Regions from separate parts of the Sinorhizobium garamanticum genome, predicted to be linked through region 4. Evidence: predicted binding sites of a transcription regulator. Region 4 holds the regulator's gene; each other region holds the start of a gene.
The links. Region 4 encodes PhoB, which activates phosphate uptake and scavenging genes when phosphate is short. Its sites were predicted from a motif close to TGTCATNNANCTGTCAT; they were not measured.
Positions count from the first base shown of each region.

Region 1: PZN02_RS19325 (esterase-like activity of phytase family protein) is a predicted target of PhoB. The motif match lies at 2,700-2,716, and genes of this name have one in related genera.
Region 2: PZN02_RS19685 (esterase-like activity of phytase family protein) is a predicted target of PhoB. The motif match lies at 3,032-3,048, and genes of this name have one in related genera.
Region 3: PZN02_RS16285 (LTA synthase family protein) is a predicted target of PhoB. The motif match lies at 2,026-2,042, and genes of this name have one in related genera.

Region 1 is NZ_CP120373.1:4,079,895-4,085,300, reverse strand. Features, by position in the region: gene lon (endopeptidase La) at 1-2,016, shown strand, start outside; gene hupB (DNA-binding protein HupB) at 2,238-2,510, shown strand; gene PZN02_RS19325 (esterase-like activity of phytase family protein) at 2,830-5,025, shown strand; gene PZN02_RS19320 (MarR family winged helix-turn-helix transcriptional regulator) at 5,168-5,406, opposite strand, start outside.
Region 2 is NZ_CP120373.1:4,151,979-4,157,384, reverse strand. Features, by position in the region: gene ppx (exopolyphosphatase) at 2-1,525, shown strand; gene PZN02_RS19685 (esterase-like activity of phytase family protein) at 1,588-2,946, opposite strand; gene PZN02_RS19680 (DUF2000 family protein) at 3,135-3,542, shown strand; gene PZN02_RS19675 (adenylate/guanylate cyclase domain-containing protein) at 3,514-4,575, opposite strand; gene rnd (ribonuclease D) at 4,745-5,406, opposite strand, start outside.
Region 3 is NZ_CP120373.1:3,449,591-3,454,996, reverse strand. Features, by position in the region: gene PZN02_RS16295 (TolB family protein) at 1-124, opposite strand, end outside; gene PZN02_RS16290 (NAD+ synthase) at 127-1,809, opposite strand; gene PZN02_RS16285 (LTA synthase family protein) at 2,077-3,999, shown strand; partial or broken gene PZN02_RS16280 (DUF1003 domain-containing protein) at 4,169-4,727, shown strand; gene PZN02_RS16275 (hypothetical protein) at 5,101-5,406, shown strand, end outside.
Region 4 is NZ_CP120373.1:729,398-734,803, reverse strand. Features, by position in the region: gene pstC (phosphate ABC transporter permease subunit PstC) at 1-290, shown strand, start outside; gene pstA (phosphate ABC transporter permease PstA) at 305-1,588, shown strand; gene pstB (phosphate ABC transporter ATP-binding protein PstB) at 1,601-2,416, shown strand; gene phoU (phosphate signaling complex protein PhoU) at 2,484-3,197, shown strand; gene phoB (phosphate regulon transcriptional regulator PhoB) at 3,319-4,002, shown strand; gene PZN02_RS03520 (GcrA family cell cycle regulator) at 4,077-4,595, opposite strand; gene PZN02_RS03515 (aspartate aminotransferase family protein) at 5,012-5,406, shown strand, end outside.

The DNA.
Region 1 (5,406 bases), 870 kb from region 4:
TCGGTGGTGTCCGAGTTCGAGAGCTACGTAAAGCTCAACAAGAAGATTTCTCCTGAGGTCGTCGGCGTCGCAAGCCAGATTGAAGATTATTCGAAGCTTGCCGACACGGTTGCATCGCACCTCTCCATCAAGATCGTCGAAAAGCAGGAGATGCTGGAGACGACGAGCGTGAAGATGCGCCTCGAGAAGGCGCTTGGCTTCATGGAAGGCGAGATTTCGGTCCTGCAGGTCGAAAAGCGCATCCGTTCGCGCGTCAAGCGCCAGATGGAGAAGACCCAGCGCGAGTACTACCTCAATGAACAGATGAAGGCGATCCAGAAGGAGCTTGGCGACAGCGAGGACGGCCGCGACGAGATGGCCGAAATCGAAGAGCGCATTGCCAAGACCAAGCTCTCCAAGGAAGCGCGCGAGAAGGCTGATGCAGAACTGAAGAAGCTGCGGCAGATGAGCCCGATGTCGGCGGAAGCGACCGTCGTGCGCAATTATCTGGACTGGCTGCTCGGTATGCCGTGGGGCAAGAAGTCCAAGATCAAGACCGACCTTAACCACGCCGAGAAGGTGCTCGATACCGACCACTTCGGCTTGGACAAGGTCAAGGAACGCATCGTCGAGTACCTGGCGGTACAGGCGCGCTCCACAAAGATCAAGGGACCGATCCTGTGCCTCGTCGGTCCTCCCGGCGTCGGTAAGACTTCGCTCGCCAAGTCGATCGCGAAGGCAACGGGCCGCGAATATATTCGCATGGCGCTCGGTGGCGTTCGCGACGAGGCCGAGATCCGCGGCCACCGCCGCACCTATATCGGCTCGATGCCCGGCAAGATCGTCCAGTCGATGAAGAAGGCGAAGAAGTCCAACCCGCTCTTCCTGCTCGACGAGGTCGACAAGATGGGCCAGGACTTCCGCGGCGACCCGTCTTCGGCGCTTCTCGAAGTGCTCGATCCGGAACAGAACTCGACCTTCATGGATCACTACCTGGAAGTCGAATATGACCTCTCGAATGTGATGTTCATTACCACCGCGAATACGCTGAATATTCCGGCGCCGCTGATGGACCGCATGGAGGTGATCCGGATCGCCGGTTACACCGAAGAGGAAAAGCTGGAGATCGCAAAGCGGCACCTGCTGCCGAAGGCGATACGCGACCACGCGTTGCAGCCGAAGGAATTTTCGGTGACCGACGATGCGCTGATGGCTGTCATCCAGACCTATACGCGTGAGGCCGGCGTCCGTAACTTCGAGCGCGAACTGATGAAGCTCGCCCGCAAGGCTGTGACCGAGATCCTCAAGGGCAAGTCCAAGAAGGTCGAAGTGACGGCGCAAAACATCGCCGACTATCTCGGCGTGCCGCGGTTCCGCCACGGCGAAGCCGAGCGGGACGATCAGGTCGGCGTGGTCACGGGATTGGCCTGGACCGAGGTTGGCGGCGAATTGCTGACGATCGAAGGCGTCATGATGCCCGGCAAGGGCCGCATGACGGTGACCGGCAACCTGCGCGACGTGATGAAGGAATCGATTTCGGCGGCAGCGTCCTATGTCCGTTCGCGTGCGATCGATTTCGGCATCGAACCGCCGCTTTTCGACAAGCGTGACATCCACGTGCACTTGCCCGAGGGTGCGACGCCGAAGGACGGCCCGTCGGCGGGTGTCGCGATGGCGACTGCCATCGTCTCGGTGATGACCGGCATCCCGATCTCCAAGGATGTGGCGATGACCGGCGAAATCACCTTGCGCGGTCGCGTATTGCCGATCGGTGGCCTGAAGGAAAAGCTGTTGGCAGCTCTGCGCGGCGGCATCAAGAAGGTGCTGATCCCCGAGGAGAACGCCAAGGATCTCGCCGAGATCCCGGACAATGTGAAGAACAACCTCGAAATCATCCCGGTTTCGCGGATGGGCGAGGTGCTCGAACATGCCCTGACGCGTCGCCCCGAACCGATCGAATGGGACCCGGCGAACCAGCCGGCGCCGGTCGCGGCGGTCGATTCGCAGGACGAAGCGGGCGCTTCGATCGCGCACTGATCAAGTCCCGGAAGGGGCGCGGGACTGTGTCCCGCTTGCGCCCCTCGCCAGAAAAACAAGGAAGACCGGCACTTTGCCGGTCTTTTTTGTTGTAAAAACTCTCCGCAAGCCTTGCATTCCAAGGGATTAGGCGCAATTGGGAATGGCAAGACGTGGGCGATGCGCAAGCCGCCCCGGCTTAACAAGACAGTCGTTTCGAACCAATTGAAAGGGGTGGAAACATGAACAAAAATGAGCTCGTGTCTGCCGTTGCTGAGAAGGCCGGACTTTCCAAGACCGATGCGTCTTCTGCAGTTGATGCAGTTTTCGAGACCATCCAGGCTGAACTGAAGAACGGTGGCGACATCCGCCTCGTCGGTTTCGGCAACTTCTCCGTGACCCGCCGCGAAGCCTCGAAGGGCCGCAACCCGTCCACGGGCGCGGAAGTTGATATCCCGGCCCGCAACGTGCCGAAGTTCACGGCCGGCAAGGGCCTCAAGGACGCTGTCAACTAATCAGGTGTTTGCGGGTTCCAGAACCCGAGCGAACATCGCATTGCACCCTGTCTTGCCGTTCCCCTTGTGAGAACATAGGCAGCAGAGAGGTTCATGTTTCATCTGCCGCGGCGCCGCTTGATGGCGGAAGCAAGCAAGCAGATCAATTGAGGCCCGGTCCGTCCGGGCCTCTTTTCGTTTCTATCGCCGTGTCATTGAGCTGTTACACGACGGTTGCAAAAGCCTCCCATCCGGCGCGTGAAACGATCCAGCGATTCCGGATGCCAACAGCGGCACAGCGCAGGGGCTATTTGCCATGTGTCGCGACACGGAGGGACACATGAAGACATTTTCAATCACCACAGCATTGGCGGCAGCGCTCGCCGCATCGACGGCATCAGCCGTGCATGCAGAACAGGTTTTCAACCGCGTCGCATCCTTTGCCGTCATGGACAATCTGCCGGAAGGCGCAGATCGCAAGGCCGCGACCTCGGCCGAAATCATAACGGCAAGCGAAGATGGCAACACGCTCATCTATTCCGACAGCCCCGGAAAGCGCGTCGGCTTCGTCGACATCACCGATGCCAAAGCACCGAAGGCGGGCGGCATTGTGTCTTTCGATGGTGAGCCGACTTCGGTTGCAGTTGCTGGCGCGAAGGCGCTTGTTGCTGTCAACACGCGCGAAAGCTTTGCCAAGCCCTCCGGTCTCGTTGCTGTGGTCGATCTCGCGACGAAAAAGATTGACGCGACTTGCGACCTTGGCGGCCAGCCGGACTCGATTGCGATCAACAAGGACAAGACGCTCGCCACGATCGCGATCGAAAACGAGCGTGACGAGGAGGTGAACGACGGGCAGATTCCGCAAATGCCGGCCGGCGATCTGGTGATCCTCTCGTTGAAGGATGGTGTCGCCGATTGCTCGAGCATCAAGCGCGTGGCGCTGACTGGTCTCGCCGAGATAGCCGGGGAAGACCCGGAGCCGGAATTCGTCGCCTTCAACGGCAAGGACGAAATTGCGCTGACGCTGCAGGAAAATAACCACATCGTCATCATCGACGGCAAATCCGGTGCCGTGAAGACGCATTTCTCGGCCGGCACGGTCGATCTCAAGAACATAGATGTCAAGCGCGACGGTGCAATCTCGTTTACCGGCGAGCAGGCCGGCCGCAAGCGTGAACCGGATGCAGTGAAATGGCTCGACGATAACCGTCTGGTCGTCGCCAACGAGGGCGACTACGAGGGCGGCGCGCGCGGCTTCACGATCTTCGATACGACGGGCAAGGTACTGTTCGAATCCGGTGCAGCCTTCGAACATGCGATCGCGGCGATCGGCCACTATCCGGACAAAAGATCGTCTGCGAAAGGCGTCGAGCCGGAAGGCCTCGAAGCGGCACGCTTCGGTGACGACAATCTCTTCTTCGTGCTCTCGGAACGCGCCTCGATCGTTGGCGTCTACAAGGACACCGGCACGGAACCCGAGCCGCTCCAGCTTCTCCCGTCCGGCGTATCTCCCGAAGGCGCAGTCGCGATTCCGGGTCGTAACCTGTTCGCGACGGCGAACGAAGTCGATCTCGTCGAGGACGGTGGTGCGCGCGCCCATGTCATGATCTATGAACGGGCGGACGGCGACGCCGTCTATCCGCAGATCCGCTCCGCTCAGAAGGATGGGCTGCCCATCGGCTTCGGCGCGCTCTCAGGGCTCGCTGCGGTCGAAGACAAGCCCGGTTTCCTGCGTGCGGTCAACGACTCGGTCTTTGCCTCCCGGCCGACGATCTACACGATCGACGCCTCGCAGAAACCGGCCGTGATCACCGAAGCACTGCCGATCACCCGTGACGGTTCGTCGGCCCAGAAGCTCGACATCGAAGGCATCGCTAATGACGGCGAAGGCGGCTTCTGGCTCGCCTCCGAAGGCAACTCGGACAAGCTTTACAGCCACGCGATCTTCCACGTGAACAAGAAGGGCGAGATCAAGGAAGAGATCGCGCTGCCGGAAGAACTGCGCGCGAACGAGATTCGCTATGGCTTCGAAGGCATTGCGGCGGTCGGCGAGGGCGATAACCAAGTCCTTTGGATGGCAGTCCAGCGTGAATGGAAGGATGACGAGAAAGGTTTCGTCAAACTCGTCTCCTACAAGCCGGCGAGCAAGGAGTGGGGCGCCGTGCGCTATCCGCTCGACAAGGCGGAAGAAGGTTGGGTCGGTCTTTCGGAAATCACCGTCCATGGCGACTATGTCTATGTCATCGAGCGCGACAACCTGATCGGGCAAGCGGCCAAGCTGAAGAAGCTCTACCGCATTGCGCTTGCCGACCTGAAGCCGGCTGCACTCGGCGGCGAACTGCCGGTCGTCAAGAAGGAAGAGGTGCGTGATCTCATTCCGGAACTCAAGGCGCTGAACGGCTACGTCGTCGACAAGGTCGAGGGCTTCACGGTTGACGCGGCTGGAAACGGTTATGTCGTCACGGACAACGATGGCGTCGACGACTCCTCCGGCGAGACCCTGTTCTTCTCCATCGGCGCGATCAACGCAATGTAAGCGCAAACGCCTGGAGAAACGCAAGGGGCCAGGACATGACGTCCCGGCCCCTTCTGATTCTTCAAGCTTTTCAGTGTCGCTTGCCGCCGAGTCTAGGGCTGGATGAGGAAAAGTGTGCGCGGCTTTTCGCCCGGATCCCACTCTAGCGCGCGACGGCCACCTCTGCCTCTTCGGCCTCTTCCTTGCGTTTGCGGATTTCGTCGGTCTTTTCCACGAGCTTGCTGACGATGTCGTAAAGCTGGTCGAGTTGCTCGTCATCGAGCGCCGAGAAGATTTCCTCGATGAGTTGCTTGCGCGGATGTTCGGCCGCTTCGAGCACGATCCGGCCGGTCTCTGTGATCGAGACGATTTTCGCGCGGCGGTCCTCGGGGTCAGGCTTCC
Region 2 (5,406 bases), 800 kb from region 4:
CATGGTCGAATCTGAAGCGCAGGGGCGTTTGCCCGGCATCCGCCCGGTCTCCGTTGTGGATATCGGTTCCAACTCTATTCGCCTTGTCGTCTACGAAGGGCTCAGCCGCGCGCCGGCGGTGCTTTTCAACGAAAAGGTGATGTGCGGCCTCGGCAAGGGCATCGACGCGACAGGCCGGATGGCGGAGGAGAACGTCGAACGGGCGCTGAAGGCGCTGCAGCGCTTCCGCGCCCTGTCCGATCAGGCGCGCGCCACCACGATGTATGCGCTGGCGACGGCCGCTGCGCGAGAAGCCTCCAACGGTCCGTCTTTCATCGAAAGGGCCGAAGCCATCCTGGGCTGCAAGGTGCGTATCCTCACCGGCGAGCAGGAAGCCCATTTCTCCGCAATGGGCATCGTCAGCGGCTATCACGATCCTGACGGGATCGTCGGCGACCTCGGCGGCGGTTCCCTCGAACTCGTCGATGTGAATGGCAAGCGCATCGGCAAAGGTATTACCCTGCCGCTCGGCGGTATCCGGCTCTTCGAACACAGCAACGGTTCGTTGTCCAAGGCTCGGACTTGGGTCCGCAAGTTCATGAAGGAGGCGGCCGTTCTCAAAGGCGGCACCGGGCGCACGTTCTATGCCGTCGGCGGTACATGGCGATCGATCGCCAAGCTGCATATGGAGACACGCAACTACCCGCTGCATATGATGCAGGGCTACGAGATTTCCTATGACGAGGCGATGTCTCTCCTGCCCGAGGTGATCGAGCCGAAGAACATCAAACCTTCCGCCTACGCGACAATCTCCAAGAGCCGCCGCAGCCTGCTGCCCTTCGGGGCTGTGACGATGCAGGAGGCGCTCTCGATCATGAAGCCGGAGCGAATCTCTTTCTCCGCACTCGGCGTTCGGGAAGGCTATCTCTTCTCGCTTCTTTCTGAAGCCGAACGCCTGCAGGACCCCTTGCTGACGGCCGCCGACGAGATCGCGATCCTGCGTGCCCGCTCGCCGGAACATGCCCGTGAACTCGCGGAATGGACCGGACGCATGGTTACGCACTTCGGCGTGGAGGAGACGGAAGAGGAGAGCAGATACCGTCAGGCCGCCTGCTTGCTCGCCGACATCAGTTGGCGGGCCCATCCGGACTATCGCGGTCTGCAGGCGCTCAACATCATCGCGCACTCGTCCTTTTCCGGCATTACGCATGCCGGCCGGGCCTATATCGCACTTGCTAACTATTACCGCTTCGAAGGCCTTAGCGACGACGGTGCCACCGAGCCCCTCGCGGGCATCACGACGCCGCGCCTGCTTGAACTCGCCAAACTTTTGGGCGGCCTGCTGCGCGTCGCCTATCTTTTCTCGGCATCGATGCCGGGTGTCACGCGCCATCTCGGTTTACGGCGATCGCCGCGCCCGGATGTAGATCTCGAATTCGTCGTGCCGGCGGACTATTCCGACTTTGAGGGCGAGCGCTTGGACGGTCGCCTTCAGCAGCTCAGCAAACTGACGGGCAAGACACTCGCCTTCCATTTCGAGAGCTGATTGGCTCACGCGATTCGTCTGTGAAGAGGCGGCTGCGCGTCGGTCGCGCAGCCGCTTTTTGATCATTCGGCCTTCAGGAATTCTCCGACTTCCAGCAGCACGAACTCATTGTCGTCCGCCTTGTCGATTGCGCGGCCGGCGGAGAAGGGCAGGTTGTTGTCGTTGCCGACGATGATATGCGTGTCGTCAACGCGATCGACATTCTCGATGGTAACGAACGGCATGTCGTAGTAGCCGTCACCGCCGCCCTGGCGCCTTCTGTTGTCCGGATCGGCGATCTTGAGGAGATCGATGTACCCGATCTTGCGTACCGCCTTGCCGGCATTTTCATCCGTCATCTCGATCTTGTAGATGCGCTTGAGCTTGGAGCCGACCGCGACGCAGTCGGGCTTAGGGTCCTTCGGATCTGCGCATGCCTTGTCGACAGTGCCGGCGCCGTTGTCGCGCTCGATGACGAGCGCGGTCTTCTCGTCGAGCACGTTGAAGTCGCCGATCGCCTCGCCGCCTTCGGCGAGCGGATAGAGCCAACTGCGGCCCGTCCATGCTTTGCTCGCGACATCGAGTTCGATGATTCTGAGCGCCGGCCGACCGTTGGCCTGCTCGACCGATTCATTGTCGGTCCAGATCGGCCCCTCGAGCAGGGCATAGAGCTTGCTGCCGTCCTTGGACATCGCCATACCCTCATAGCCGCCGGAACGCTTCAGGTTGAAGGCCGGCATTTTCTTGGACGGGTCCGCTTGCAGCGTCAGGGTGGGATTGTCAGGCGACATGACCGGCTTGCCGTCGACAATGGTCGCAACGACATCGGTCAGTTTGCCGGCCGTGTCGAATTTCAGGACGTAGGGACCGAACTCTTCACCGACCCAGAAGCCGTCGACGACCGGCTGGATCGATTCCACATCGAAATCGGCGCCGGTGAGATAGCGGTTGGCCGAGCCTTCCATGACGATCGGGAACGGTGCTTTGCGGTCCGGATCGGACAGGAATACCGTTTGCAGCGATTCGACCTTGCCGGCTTCCCAGTCGATCTTGAGATGGTGGAGCATCAGCATCGCGTCGGTCGAGTTCAGCTTGTTGCCGAATCCATTATCGGAAAGGCTCCAGAAGGTACCGTCCGGCATCGTCTTGATCCCGGAAAAGCCCTGCATTGGCTGGCCATTGAACGGCAGCGACAGTCCGGTCGGGCGAACGCCGTCCTTGCCGGGCACGCTGGCGAGTTCCACAGCACGCTTCCGGTCGGCCGTCGTGAATTTTCCGGAGGTCTTGAGATAGTCCGCCGCATCAGCCGGTGCCGCGATGATCGTGTTGGCCGGCAGGATCGCATGCGCCTTCAGCGTCGCCGGAAAGACCTTCTCCTCGGCAAGCGCCGTCGTTGTCATCACAAGGGCCAGCGCCGCGGAGGCGAAAAGTGCTTTCGTCATGAAGTTCACCCTGGGTTGGAGGTCTGAGACCGATCCCCGATAGGCGCCTTCGATGACGGCTGCTTGATGCTTGTCTGACAGTCCGATGAAGCTTTGGTGACGTTCGGTGCCTTGCTCGAACGTTCAAGATCTACAGTCACTTCGGGCGTTAGTGTTGGCGGGAAGAATGCGGAGAGAAATTGGTCACGATGTTCGAGACGAAATTTGCAATCGTCCTGCGGGACGACCTCGCCATGTGGCAGAAGCTCAACGTCACGGCCTTCCTTGCCACCGGCATAGTCGGGCAGAAGCCGGAGATTATCGGTGAGGCGTATCGCGATGCCGCCGGCAATGTTTACAACGCGCTAAGTATCCAGCCGATCATCGTCCTGTCGGCAGGCGGGGTGACGCTCGGCGATATCCAGCGGCGGGCTTTGGCGAAAGACGTTCGCACGTCCATCTATGTCGACGAAATGTTCTCGACGGGTCACGACGCCGCCAACCGGGAAGTCTTTTCCAAGTCGGCACCCGACAACGCCCGGGTGGCGGGGATCGCGATCCACGCGGAAAAGAAGCTTGTCGACAAGATCACGAAGGGGGCGAAGCTGCACGGCTAGAAACAACGGCGGACTTCGACCCGCCGTGAAAGATGTCGGCAGGTCGAAGGGAGAACACGCCAAGCTTCTGGCCGCGGCCCTTGACCTCATGTTCGCCGAGATCCTCGCTCCTGACCGAGGCTGGCAGGCGCATGCGCCGCAGGAGATCGGCGGAAATCAGGATCTGCCGATCGAGCGTCCGGCAAAGGCCTTCGAGGCGCGCCGTCATGTTCACCGTGTCGCCGAAGTAAGTGATCTTGTGCCTGTCGACGCCGATCTCGGCGGCAACGATTGTTCCGCCGTGCAATGCGGCGCGAAGGCGAGGAACCTCGCCGTAATCCTTGCGCCAGCGGTGAGAATCCGTCTGGATCCGGTCAAAAATATCGAAGGCGCAGCGAATGCAGGCGGCGTCGGCGATGGCACGATCGAAGGGCCAGGTAATGACCGCTGCGTCGCCGACATAGTCATCGATGGAGCCGCCGTAGCGCAGCACTGGATCGGCCATGGTTGCGAACAGTCTCCCGAGGTATTCCTGGGTGCGCAGATCGCCAAAGCGCTCGGCGAAGGACGTGGAGCCTGCGAGGTCGACAAAGAGGAACACGCGCTCCTCATGCACCGGCTTGCGGTAGCGTCCGGTCAGCAGGCTCAGGAAAACATCGCGGCCGAGCAGTTCGCGCACTCTCAGGACAAAGATGATCGGACCGGAGATTGCAAGCGCGACGAGGAGTACGTTCAGCGATGGCATCATCTCGCCTGGATGGCCCACCAGGCGCAGAAGCGACCCTGCAATTGCGAAGCCGGCATAGACGAGCGCGAAATAGACGGCAATGGAAGACAGCAGAAAGCCTGGCGTCGAAAGGCTGTGAATCTTTCTGTAGAGACGCCGGAAGATGATCCGTCGTTCGAAGGCGAGGATCGGCATGCAGACGAACAGAGCATAGGTCGCGCCGATCAGCGCGCCGTCGCCGTAGACCAGCCACGCATAGGCCACGCCGCTGCCCGCGACGACGAGCAGCAACAGGATGAACTCAAGCGTGGAAAATCTCCAGCGCATGCGCGGAAGCTCCGGAACCGGAAAAACATAAAGGACAATTGCGGATTGGATGGCGATCCGCAACGCATTCACACAGCTCGTCCACGCCGTCCGGCCTGGATCAGCCCTCTCGAAGCGTCCTGGCTATTGCTGGATTCAGGCGGAAAGTTGTTCTCTCACCTGCGGCATTTCAACCGCCGATTTCCATCGCCTCGATCCGCTTGCCGGCGAAGCGCAGCGCGACCTCGCCATTAATGAGCTTCAGGGCCATTTCACCAAAAAGCTCCCGGCGCCAACCCCTGAGCGCGGCCACATCCGCGCTTTCGCCTTCGGCTGCGATTCGGTCGAGGTCCTCGCTGTTAGCGATGATCTTCGCAGCGACGCCTTCCTTTTCGGCGATGAGCTTCAGGAGGACCTTCAGCATTTCGCCCGCTGCCGCAGCACCCTCTGGCGCATGGTTCTGGCGCGGCAGGCGCGGCAGTTCCGCCTTCGGAATCGCAAGTGCCTCGTTCACCGCCTCGACGACAGCCGTGCCTGCGCTGGAACGTTCCCATCCCTTGGGAATGGTTCTGAGCCGACCCAGCGCTTCGGCATCCTTGGGTTGCTGTTGGGCGATCTCGTAGATCGCATCGTCCTTGAGTATTCGTCCGCGCGGGACGTTGCGGGTGCGGGCTTCGCGTTCGCGCCAGGCCGCGACCTTCTGCAGGACCGCCAGCTCTATGGGCTTCCTGACCCGCATCTTGAGCCGCTGCCACGCGTTGTCCGGGTGCAGGTCATAGGTCTCCGGGCTTTCCAGGATCGCCATCTCTTCGGCCAGCCAGGACGACCGCCCCTCGCGGGCGAGTTCTGCAG
Region 3 (5,406 bases), 1.5 Mb from region 4:
CGCCGTTGATGACCAGATAGCGTCCATCCGGCGACCAATTCGGCGCCTCGACCAACCGCTCCGTCTGCCAGACTATACGCGTCTCGCCGCTGCCGACGTCGAAGATCTCCACCGAGCTGCGCATAACTACCCCCTGTCACGGAAGCGATTTGTAATCGGATAGCGCCGGTCGCGACCGAAGTTCTTCTTGGTGATCTTCACGCCAGGAGCCGACTGGCGGCGCTTGTATTCGGCGATGTAGAGCAGATGCTCGACGCGATGGACGGTTGGTTCGTCATGTCCGCGGGCGACGATTTCCTCCGTGCTCATCTCCTTTTCCACCAGGCACTCGAGAATGTCGTCGAGCACCGGATAGGGCGGCAGCGAGTCCTGATCGGTCTGGTTCGGCCGAAGTTCGGCGGACGGCGCCTTGTCGATGATGTTCTGTGGAATGACTTCCCCGGAAGGCCCGAGCGCGCCCGGCGGCACCGCGCCGTTGCGCCAGCGCGAAAGCGCATAGACCTGCATCTTGTAGAGATCCTTGATCGGGTTGAAGCCGCCGTTCATGTCGCCGTAGAGCGTGGCGTAGCCGACCGACATTTCGGACTTGTTGCCGGTCGTTACCACCATCGAACCGAACTTGTTGGAGATCGCCATCAGGATCGTCCCGCGCGTACGGCTCTGGACGTTTTCCTCGGTGATGCCGGATTCGGTGCCCTCGAACGCGTCGGAGAGCGCACTCAGGAAGCCCTCGACCGGCTCTTCGATCGCAACGATGTCGTAGCGGCATCCGAGCGCCTTGGCGCAGGCCTCGGCGTCCTTCAGCGACTCCTGCGAGGTGTATCGGTACGGCAACATGACGGTGCGCACTCGTTCCTCGCCAAGCGCGTCGACGGCGAGCGCTGTGCAAATCGCCGAGTCGATGCCGCCCGAAAGGCCGAGCACAACATTCTTGAAGCCGTTCTTGTTGACGTAGTCCCTGAGTCCGAGCATGCAGGCGCGGTAATCGGCCTCGTCGCTTTCCGGTATGCGTGAATTGAGCCCGTTCTCCGCGGTCCAACCCTCCTCGCCTCGCCGCCATTCGGAGATTGCGACAGCTTCCTCGAACTGGCTCATCTGGAAGGCGAGCGACTTGTCCGCGTTGAAGGCGAAGCTTGCACCGTCGAAGACCAGTTCGTCCTGACCGCCGAGCTGATTTGCATAGATCATCGGCAGGCCCGTCTCGATCACTTGCTTCAGGACGACCTGATGGCGGACATCAACCTTGCCGCGGTAATAGGGTGAACCGTTCGGGGAAAGCAGGATTTCGGCGCCGCTTTCCTTGAGTGTTTCGCAGACGCCGAGATCACCCCAGATGTCCTCGCAGATCGGTATGCCGATACGCACGCCGCGAAAGTTGACGGGACCGGGCATTCCTCCTGCATCGAACACCCGCTTCTCGTCGAACTCGCCGTAGTTCGGCAGGTCCACCTTGTCGCGGATCGCAATGATCTTGCCCCCGTCCAGGACCGCGATCGAATTGTGACGGAGAGCGCCGGCCTGACGCGGAAAGCCGATGACGACGCCCGGGCCTCCATCAGCCGTATCGGCGGCGAATCTCTCGACAGCCTGCAGGCAGGCCTTCAGAAATGCCGGTTTCAGAACGAGATCTTCCGGCGGATAACCGGAAATGAAGAGTTCGGTGAACAGGAGCAAATCGGCGCCCTGGCGCGCCGCGTCCGCGCGCGCCTCGCGCGCCTTCGCCAGATTGCCGGCGATGTCGCCGACGGTCGGATTGAGCTGGGCCACGGCAATCCGTAGCGTTGAGGGAGCGGCTTTCTGTGCAGTCATGAGCGGGGCCTGTGGTCTTGTCTCAGCGAGTACTTCTGACATACGCCCTGTTCTTACCGCATACCGCGATAAAAAACCCACCGCCAATCGCGAACAAATCAAAGATTCCAAAAAATTCTGCATTTCCCGCCCTTTACACGGCGCGGCAACGATCTTTTCACGCACGTGGAACTTGCACCCATCCCAGCTGGTTTAGCCATTCATCCCCTGTTCAAGATGACAGTCGTATGACAGTTGGACGAAAGATTTATGAAATTGGAGACGCCGTTGGCCAGTATCGATTCAGCCGCCGCGAGACGCTCCCAGACCGTCATCGACAGGTCTGGGTCCTCCGTCAGAAACGCCAAGGCGCTGGCCGGCACGCGCAGCGCGTTCTTCTCTCTCTTTATTGCTGCCGCGCTCGTATTCGCAGTCGAACTGATCGTGCGCCAGTCCTTTGGCGAAACCATCGCCTATTTCATCGATCCCATGCGTCCCGCCGGGACGACGATCGCTGTCTTCTTCCTGGTTCTGCTTGCCGTCGATGCACTCTTCGGCCGTGAGCACAAGGCGGCCCTCCTTGTCGTGCCGCTCGCGGTTTTGCCGGCCTTCATCAGCGAGCAGAAGCAGGTCTTCCTCTCCGATCCGCTTTATCCGACCGATTTCCTTTTCGGGCGGCAGATCATGGAATTGATGCCCGTCCTTGTTAAGGACCGCCCTTGGACCGCCGTCGCAGTCGTCGTCGGGCTGATCGCTATGATCGCCACCATCGGCCTGCTCCTGCGCTATGCCTGGCGGAACTTTCCCAAGCTTACGCGCAGGGAGCGTGTCGTTCGCATGGCCTTTGCCCTGCCGCTGCTCGTCGCCTTCTGGCACATCATGGACTACAACCAGTTCTCGTGGATCCGCGACCGCTTGCGGGTGATCCCGATCATGTGGGACCAGACCGAGAACTATCGCCACAACGGTTTTGCGCTCGCCTTCGCGATCAACCTGCCGATGGCCAATGTCAACGCGCCGGCGGGCTACATGGCCGATGCGATCGACCGCATTCCGGTCAAGCCGTTGCCTGCCGGAACGACGCATCGCGGCAAGCCGGACGTCATCGTGGTCATGAGCGAATCCTTCTGGGATCCGACTCGCCTGCCGAACGTGAAGCTTTCGCCCGATCCGATGCCGACGGTCCGCGAAATGCAGGCGGGGAACGTCTTCTCGCCGGAATTTGGCGGCATGACCGCCAATGTCGAATTCGAGGCGATGACCGGTTTTTCGAATGCCTTCCTGCCCTATGGCAGCATTCCCTACCAGCAATATATCCGCAATCCGATCCCCTCGCTCGCGACCTTCTTCCGCAGTGAAGGCTACGTCGCGCGCGCCATCCATCCCTTCCAGGGCTGGTTCTGGAACCGCACCGCCGTCTACAAGGCTTTCGGCTTCGACACGTTCCGCTCGGAAGAGAACTTGCCGGCGATGCAGAAGCGCGGAATCTTCGCCTCGGACGAATCGCTGATGAAGGAAATCATCCGCCAGGCGGATGCCATGGAAGACCCCTTCTTCTTCTTCACGGTCACCTTGCAGGGTCATGGCCCCTACGAGCCGAACCGCTACGCGAAGAACACGATCAAGGTCGAAGGCAATCTCCCCGAAGGCGACCGCCAGGTGCTCGCCACCTTTGCCCAGGGCATCAAGGAAGCGGACGAAAGCCTGAAGATGCTGATGGAGTGGGCCAAGAAGCGTGACCGCGAGACGATCATCGTGCTCTTCGGCGATCATCTGCCGCCGCTCAACACGGTCTACACCAACACGGGTTACATGAACGACGTGACCGCCTCGCGCAAAGGTTCGAAGGAACAGATGAAGGCGCAGCACGAAACGCCGCTCGTCGTCTGGTCGAACAAGACAGGCCCGAAAAAGAACATCGGGACGATCAGCCCGGCCTTCCTTTCCTATCAGATCCTGAAGCAGGCCGGTTACGAGCACCCCTATTACACCGGCTTCCTGGGCAAGGTTTACGACCAGTACCGCGTCATCGATCGCTATATGGTGGTCCGCAAAAACGGCAAGGACATCGCAGAGTGGTCGCGGCGGCCGAAGATTCCCGCGTCGCTGCGCGATTACCGCTTCCTCCAGCACGATATGATGTTCGGCAAGCGGTTCAGCACGGAACGCTTCTTCAAGTCCCATGCCGAACTCTTCCCCGTCGGTTCCTGAATCCCGACGGCCGGGGCGCGAACGGCCTCGGCCGCCGCCCTCCCGCCGTCCTCCGCGCGACAACTGAGCAGCCGCTCTTTCGCGCACGACAGGGGTCGCTGCCAGAAAACCGCTTCACAGCTTTCCGGCACCGTCCTAAATAGCCTCCGAGCCATTTCCGGAGGCCAACATGCCGCATCTCAACGAAATTTCCCAAATCCTGTTCGGCAAACCCAGCAGCCAGTTGAGCGAAATCGAACGCCGCATCCTGACGCATGCGAAGGAGCGGCGACCCGTTTCGACGGATACGCATGCGGCGTTCGACACCAGCCTCGCTTTTGGCGCCCGGCTTGCCGATGCCATCGCGCGCATCGGCGGCTCCTGGACTTTCATCCTCAGCTTCTGTGCCTTCCTCATCGCCTGGATCTTCATCAACTCGATCCTTCTCGTGCGGGGCGCATTCGATCCGTACCCATACATCTTCCTGAACCTCGTGTTTCGATGCTCGCGGCGCTACGGTCATTATGATGTCGCAGAACCGTCAGGCCGAACGAGATCGCTTTGCCGCGTCGAAGGATTACGAGGTCAATCTCAAATCGGAAGTCGAACTGATCGCGCTCCACCACACGGTGGATGACGTGCTGCTCCGCGAAATCGGTGAACTGCGCGCCGAGCTTGCCAACCTCAATCGTCAGATAGCGCAGTCCATGCCCGCGACGGATCGTGGTCAGGAACGGACGGGAAAGTAGCGCAACCTATTGGAGTATGAAAAATTTAACCTTTGAGGCGCACCCTGAAAATGCAGGGCATTAGAGATGCGGCGCCATTATTGTTCATGACCGTTGCGTTCTCCATTCTGAAGAGCCTGGTGGACCAGGTCCCTGCAAGCGGCCCGCGATCGAGCGGGATCACGAGACATGACGAGCTCTCCATTAACTTATTGCAAGCATCCGCCGCTGCGGTGTTAGCGGCGCGTGGGACTTCGCCTGAGACGAACAATGACCTTGCGCGCTAAGGGCAAGGTTGAAATGCTAGTGAATTGCCAGAGCAAGGCTGTGTGTTGCCCGGAACACGCGTCGATGGCCGTGTTTCGTTGCAGCGCAATTGGGGACATGCGCGCAGATGCAGCGGGTTGTGGGGAAGGAAAACGTTGAGCAAAAGAGCCCGCCCGGCTTCACGGTGGAGGCTTTGCTGCAAAATCCGGCATTTCGGCCAGCCTTGCAGGTGGGTGCACGCAACCTCATCTCGCTGAACGATCTCTTCCCGCGCGTCGCACGCATGGTGGCTGCTCACCAGAAGTGGATACTCTCGCAGGCCGTCTATGCCCTCCACCTCGAACGCGATCGCAACGATCCCGACTCCGGCGTCACCGCGGCGCGCCTGCTGAAACTGATGCGCGAAACCGGTGGGGCGAGCCGGAACACCGCG
Region 4 (5,406 bases):
CGGCATTGCCCGGCATCGTCGGCGGCGTATTGCTGGCGCTCAGCCGCGCCGTCGGGGAAACGATGATCGTCGTGATGGCCGCGGGCCTGATCGCGAAGATGACGGTGAACCCGTTCGACGCGGTTACGACAGTGACCGTGCAGATCGTCACGCTTCTCATCGGCGACTCCGAATTCGACAATCCGAAGACACTGGCGGCGTTCGCGCTGGGTCTGATCCTCTTCATCGTGACGCTCATCCTGAACCTCATCGCTCTGCGCACCGTGCGGAAGTACCGGGAGAAATATTGATGTCCAGCGCAGCACTGACCGACACCGTCTCAGCGGCCGGCGTGGACTGGCACTCCGACGAGATGAAAGCCCGACGGAGGGCCAGGTACGCCTCCGACCGACGGCTGCAGATCTATGGCATCATCGCAATTACGTTCGCGCTGGGCTTCCTCGCAATTCTCGTCGGCTCGCTTACCTTCACGGGCTACACGGCCTTCACGCAGACCGTCGCGACCATCGAAATCGATCTGTCGACGGCAAAAGTGGATCCGGCGAACATTGGCGAGGCCGACTGGCGCGGCATCGTCCGTGGCGCATTGCGGGCACAGGTGCCTGAGATGCGCAGAAGCGATGAACGCAAGTTCTTCGAAATGTTCACCTCGTCGGCACCATTCCTCGTACGCGATGCCGTCGTTGACGACCCCGGCCGGTTGACCGGCAAGAGCAGCTTCACCATTCCGATGGCCGATCCCGTCGATCAGTTGGCCAAGGGCGCGATCAGCCGCGACATCCCGGAGAACCAACGCCGCATCAATGACAAGCAGATTGGCATGTACGATCAGTTGGTCGCCAATGGCGTGATCTCGAAGCCGTTCAACTGGGGTCTATTCTTCAATGCCGACAGCCGCTTCCCGGAGCTTGCGGGTCTGGCGGGTGCGATCTCTGGCTCGTTCTGGTCGCTGCTGGTGTGCTTCGTGATCAGCTTCCCGATCGGGATCGCCGCTGCGATCTATCTCGAAGAGTTCGCGCCGAAGAACAGGTTCACCGACCTCATTGAGGTGAACATCAACAACCTGGCCGCCGTGCCCTCCGTGGTGTTCGGTCTGCTCGGCCTTGCGGTTTTCCTCGGATGGCTAGGCTTGCCCCGCTCCGCTCCGCTCGTCGGTGGCTTCGTTCTCGCGTTGATGACGCTGCCGACGCTTATCATCGTGACCCGCGTATCACTGAAGTCGGTACCGTCCTCGATCCGCGAGGCCGCGCTCGGCGTGGGGGCGTCGAAGCACGAGGCGATCTTCCACCACATCCTGCCGCTTGCGATGCCGACCGTCATGACCGGCAGCATCATCTCGCTGGCAAGAGCGCTCGGCGAAACCGCGCCGCTGCTGCTGATCGGCATGAACGCCTTCATCACCAGCCCGCCCGAGGGCGTCTTCGCTGCATCTACCGCACTACCGACACAGATCTACATCTGGGCCGATAGCCCCGAACGCGGCTTCGTGTCCCGAACCTCCGCTGCAATCCTGGTTCTTCTGGCATTCCTCGTGCTGATGAACGGGATCGCGATATTTCTCAGGCAGCGCTTCGAGCGCCGCTGGTAGGGAGAAACAGAGATGAATATTATGTCCGAAGCAGCAGTTGAAAAGGCGCTGGATCAGAAGATGAGCGATGCAAACTTCAAGATGGTCGGAAAGGACGTATCCGTCTACTACGGCGAGAAGCGCGCTCTCTTCGACGTGAACCTGAATGTTCGCAAGAATACCGTGACGGCGCTGATCGGTCCCTCGGGCTGCGGCAAGTCGACTTTCCTGCGCACGCTCAACCGCATGAACGACACCATCGAAGGCTGCCGCGTAACCGGCAAGATCACGCTCGACCAGTCGGACATCTACGATCCGAGCGTGGACGTGGTCGAACTCAGGGCTCGCGTCGGCATGGTGTTCCAGAAGCCGAACCCGTTCCCGAAATCGATCTACGAGAACATCGCCTACGGCCCGCGCATCCATGGTCTGTCGCGTAACAAGTCCGACCTGGATCAGATCGTCGAGAACAGCCTGGTGAAGGCTGGCTTGTGGAACGAAGTCAAGGATCGGCTGCTAGAGCCGGGCACCGGCCTCTCCGGCGGTCAGCAGCAGCGCCTCTGCATCGCGCGTGCCGTTGCGGTCAGCCCCGAAGTGATCCTGATGGACGAGCCCTGCTCGGCGCTCGATCCGATCGCCACCGCGAAGGTCGAGGAGCTCATTCACGAGCTGCGCGCGAATTTCACGATCGTCATCGTGACCCATTCGATGCAGCAGGCCGCGCGCGTTTCGCAACGCACCGCCATGTTCCACCTCGGCAATCTCGTCGAGGAGAACGACACCGACAAGATGTTCACCAATCCGGATGATCAGCGCACGCAGGACTACATTATGGGTCGGTTCGGCTAAAGCGGTTTCCAACCCTTACGATTGATGAAGGTCCATGCAGAACAGCGCGCGCCTTGAGGAAACGAAAATGACTCATGCACATATAACCTCAGCCTTCGACGAGGAGTTGAAATATCTCGCGCGCCGGATCTCCGAGATGGGCGGGCTTGCCGAGCAGATGGTTGCGGACTCTGTCCGGGCGCTGGTGAACTCGGATCTGGCCCTGGCGCAGAAGGTGATTTCCGACGACGCGATCCTCGACGACGCCGAGCGTCAGATCGGCGAGAAGGCGATCGTCACCATCGCCAAGCGTCAGCCAATGGCGTCGGATCTCCGCGAGATCATGGGGTCGATCCGGATCGCCGCCGATTTGGAGCGCGTCGGCGACCTCGGCAAGAATACCGCCAAACGCGTGATCGCGGTCGCCGGATCCGGCATTCCGCGCAAGCTTGCGCGCGGCTTGGAGCATCTGGCGGAGTTGGCCTTGGTTCAGCTCAAGGAAGTGCTCGACGTCTATGCCTCCCGTTCGCCGGAAAAGGCGAACAGCATCCGCGAGCGCGATGAAGAGATCGACGCGATCTACACGTCGCTTTTCCGCGAACTGCTGACCTATATGATGGAAGATCCGCGCAACATCACGCCGTGCACGCATCTTCTCTTCTGCGCCAAGAACATCGAGCGTATCGGCGACCATGCGACCAACATCGCCGAAACGATCTATTACATGGCGACGGGTGCTCAGCCGCAAGGCGAACGGCCGAAGGACGACACGACGTCGACCCTAGGGTCGGTGACGGACTAGTCCCGCCCGACGTCCGCATGCCTTTGCGCATGCGTTGATCTTATCCCGGCCGTGATTGTCGCGGCCCATACTGTGTCGCGGTTGCATGATGGCGTCCGCGCGTGGGAAGGAGCATGACCGAATGTTGCCGAAGATAGCTGTTGTCGAGGACGAGGAGGCGCTGAGCGTCCTCCTGCGCTACAATCTCGAGGCCGAAGGTTTCGACGTCGATACGATATTGCGTGGAGACGAGGCCGAGATTCGCCTTCAGGAGCGGTTGCCGGATCTCCTGATCCTCGACTGGATGCTGCCCGGAGTGTCCGGCATCGAACTTTGCCGCCGGCTACGGCAGAGGCCGGAAACGGAGCGCCTGCCGATCATCATGCTGACCGCGCGCGGCGAGGAAAGCGAGCGGGTTCGTGGCCTCGCCACCGGCGCCGACGACTATGTCGTCAAGCCGTTCTCGACACCGGAACTGATGGCGAGGGTGAAGGCAATGCTCAGGCGTGCCAAGCCCGAGGTGCTTTCGACGCTGTTGCGCTGCGGCGACATCGAGCTCGATCGCGAGACGCACCGTGTCCACAGGCGCAGCCGCGAAGTCCGGCTCGGACCGACGGAGTTCCGGCTCCTGGAGTTCCTTATGTCCTCGCCAGGGCGCGTCTTCTCCCGTTCACAGCTTCTCGACGGCGTGTGGGGACATGACATCTACGTCGACGAGCGCACCGTGGATGTGCATGTCGGCCGTCTGCGCAAGGCGCTGAACTTCTCGAACATGCCCGATGTCATACGCACCGTGCGCGGCGCCGGCTATTCGCTTGAAAGCTGATAGAGTCTGCGTTTCATAGGCATCAAAAAAAGGGGCGGCACCGCCCCTTTTTCCGTAGCGTTCATGCAAGCGGATCAGCGCATGCGCCGGCGCTCGCCGGAAGGCTGATAGGCGAGCCGCGTGTGATAGCTGCAATAGGGCGAAGCTTCCGGCGACTCGTTGCCGCAGAAATGGAATTCTTCCTTCAAGGGGTCGCCGATCGGCCACTTGCAGGTGCGTTCCGTCAGCTCCGTCAGGCCGAGGCGGCGCGACATCGGAACGACGACGTTCGGTGCGAGTTCGAGGTTCTGCTCCGCGACGAGATCGACTTCGATCTCTTCCTTGAGCACGGTGGCGCCAGCGGTGCGGGTGACGGTGCGGGTTGTGACGCGCGAGGCATAATTCGGCGCGCGGGGCGCAGAGGTTGTGCGCTTCGGGCGGGCGGCATTGGTCGTGCCGCCGGCCTTGGCCCGCCCCGGCAGGCTCAGCCGGTGAACCTTGCCGATGACGGCGTTACGGCTGACACCACCCAATTGTGCCGCGATCTGGCTGGCGCTCAGGCCTTCGGACCACAGCTTCTTCAGTTTCTCCACCCGCTCGTCAGTCCAGTTCATTTCTGCACTCTCCGTTCTCGGCGTTGGATGGCAGAATCCATCACCAAGCTCCGGAAAAACTCCGGAGCTGCAACGCGATAACTCTTTTGGTGACTAGGTCCGCCGCATGCGTCTAGTAATTGAATATTAACCTACTGGCAGGGTGACTCCGTGGCAAGAGTCGCGGGATTCGCGCCGAATCGATTTTGGGGTTTTCCCCAACTTGCTGGCTGGCCGTTGCATTTTTGCAAGCCCCCGCCGGATGTTTTTTCGCACGTCGGAATCCGTGCGCCCGAGCTCGCTGCAAGCCTTGGTTTTGTTGACATTGCAGTGCGAAATGGGAATAGTGCCTGCGCCGCCGAAAGGCGGCATTTTTGATTTTTATCGGACACGATCGCCCGATATCGATGCCACCAGGACGGAAGGAGAAGTTCGCCATGGCCGCAACAACGCCGCTCTACGACACCTATATGCGTGCGCCGTTGCGTTTCGAGCGAGGCGAGGGCGTCTGGCTCATTGCCGAGGACGGCTCGCGCTATCTCGATTTTGCCGCCGGGGTTGCCGTGAACTCGCTTGGCCATGCCCATCCGCACCTCGTCGAGGCGCTGAAGGCGCAGGCGGACAAGGTCTGGCATCTTTCCAACCTCTATGAGATTCCGGGACAGGAAAGCCTGGCGCGCCGGCTGACGGCCGTGACCTTCGCGGATCGCGTGTTCTTTACGAATTCAGGCGCGGAAGCGCTTGAATGCGCCATCAAGACAGCGCGCCGCTATCATTTCGCCAGGGGGAATCCGGAAAAATTCCATATCATTACCTTCGAAGGCGCTTTCCA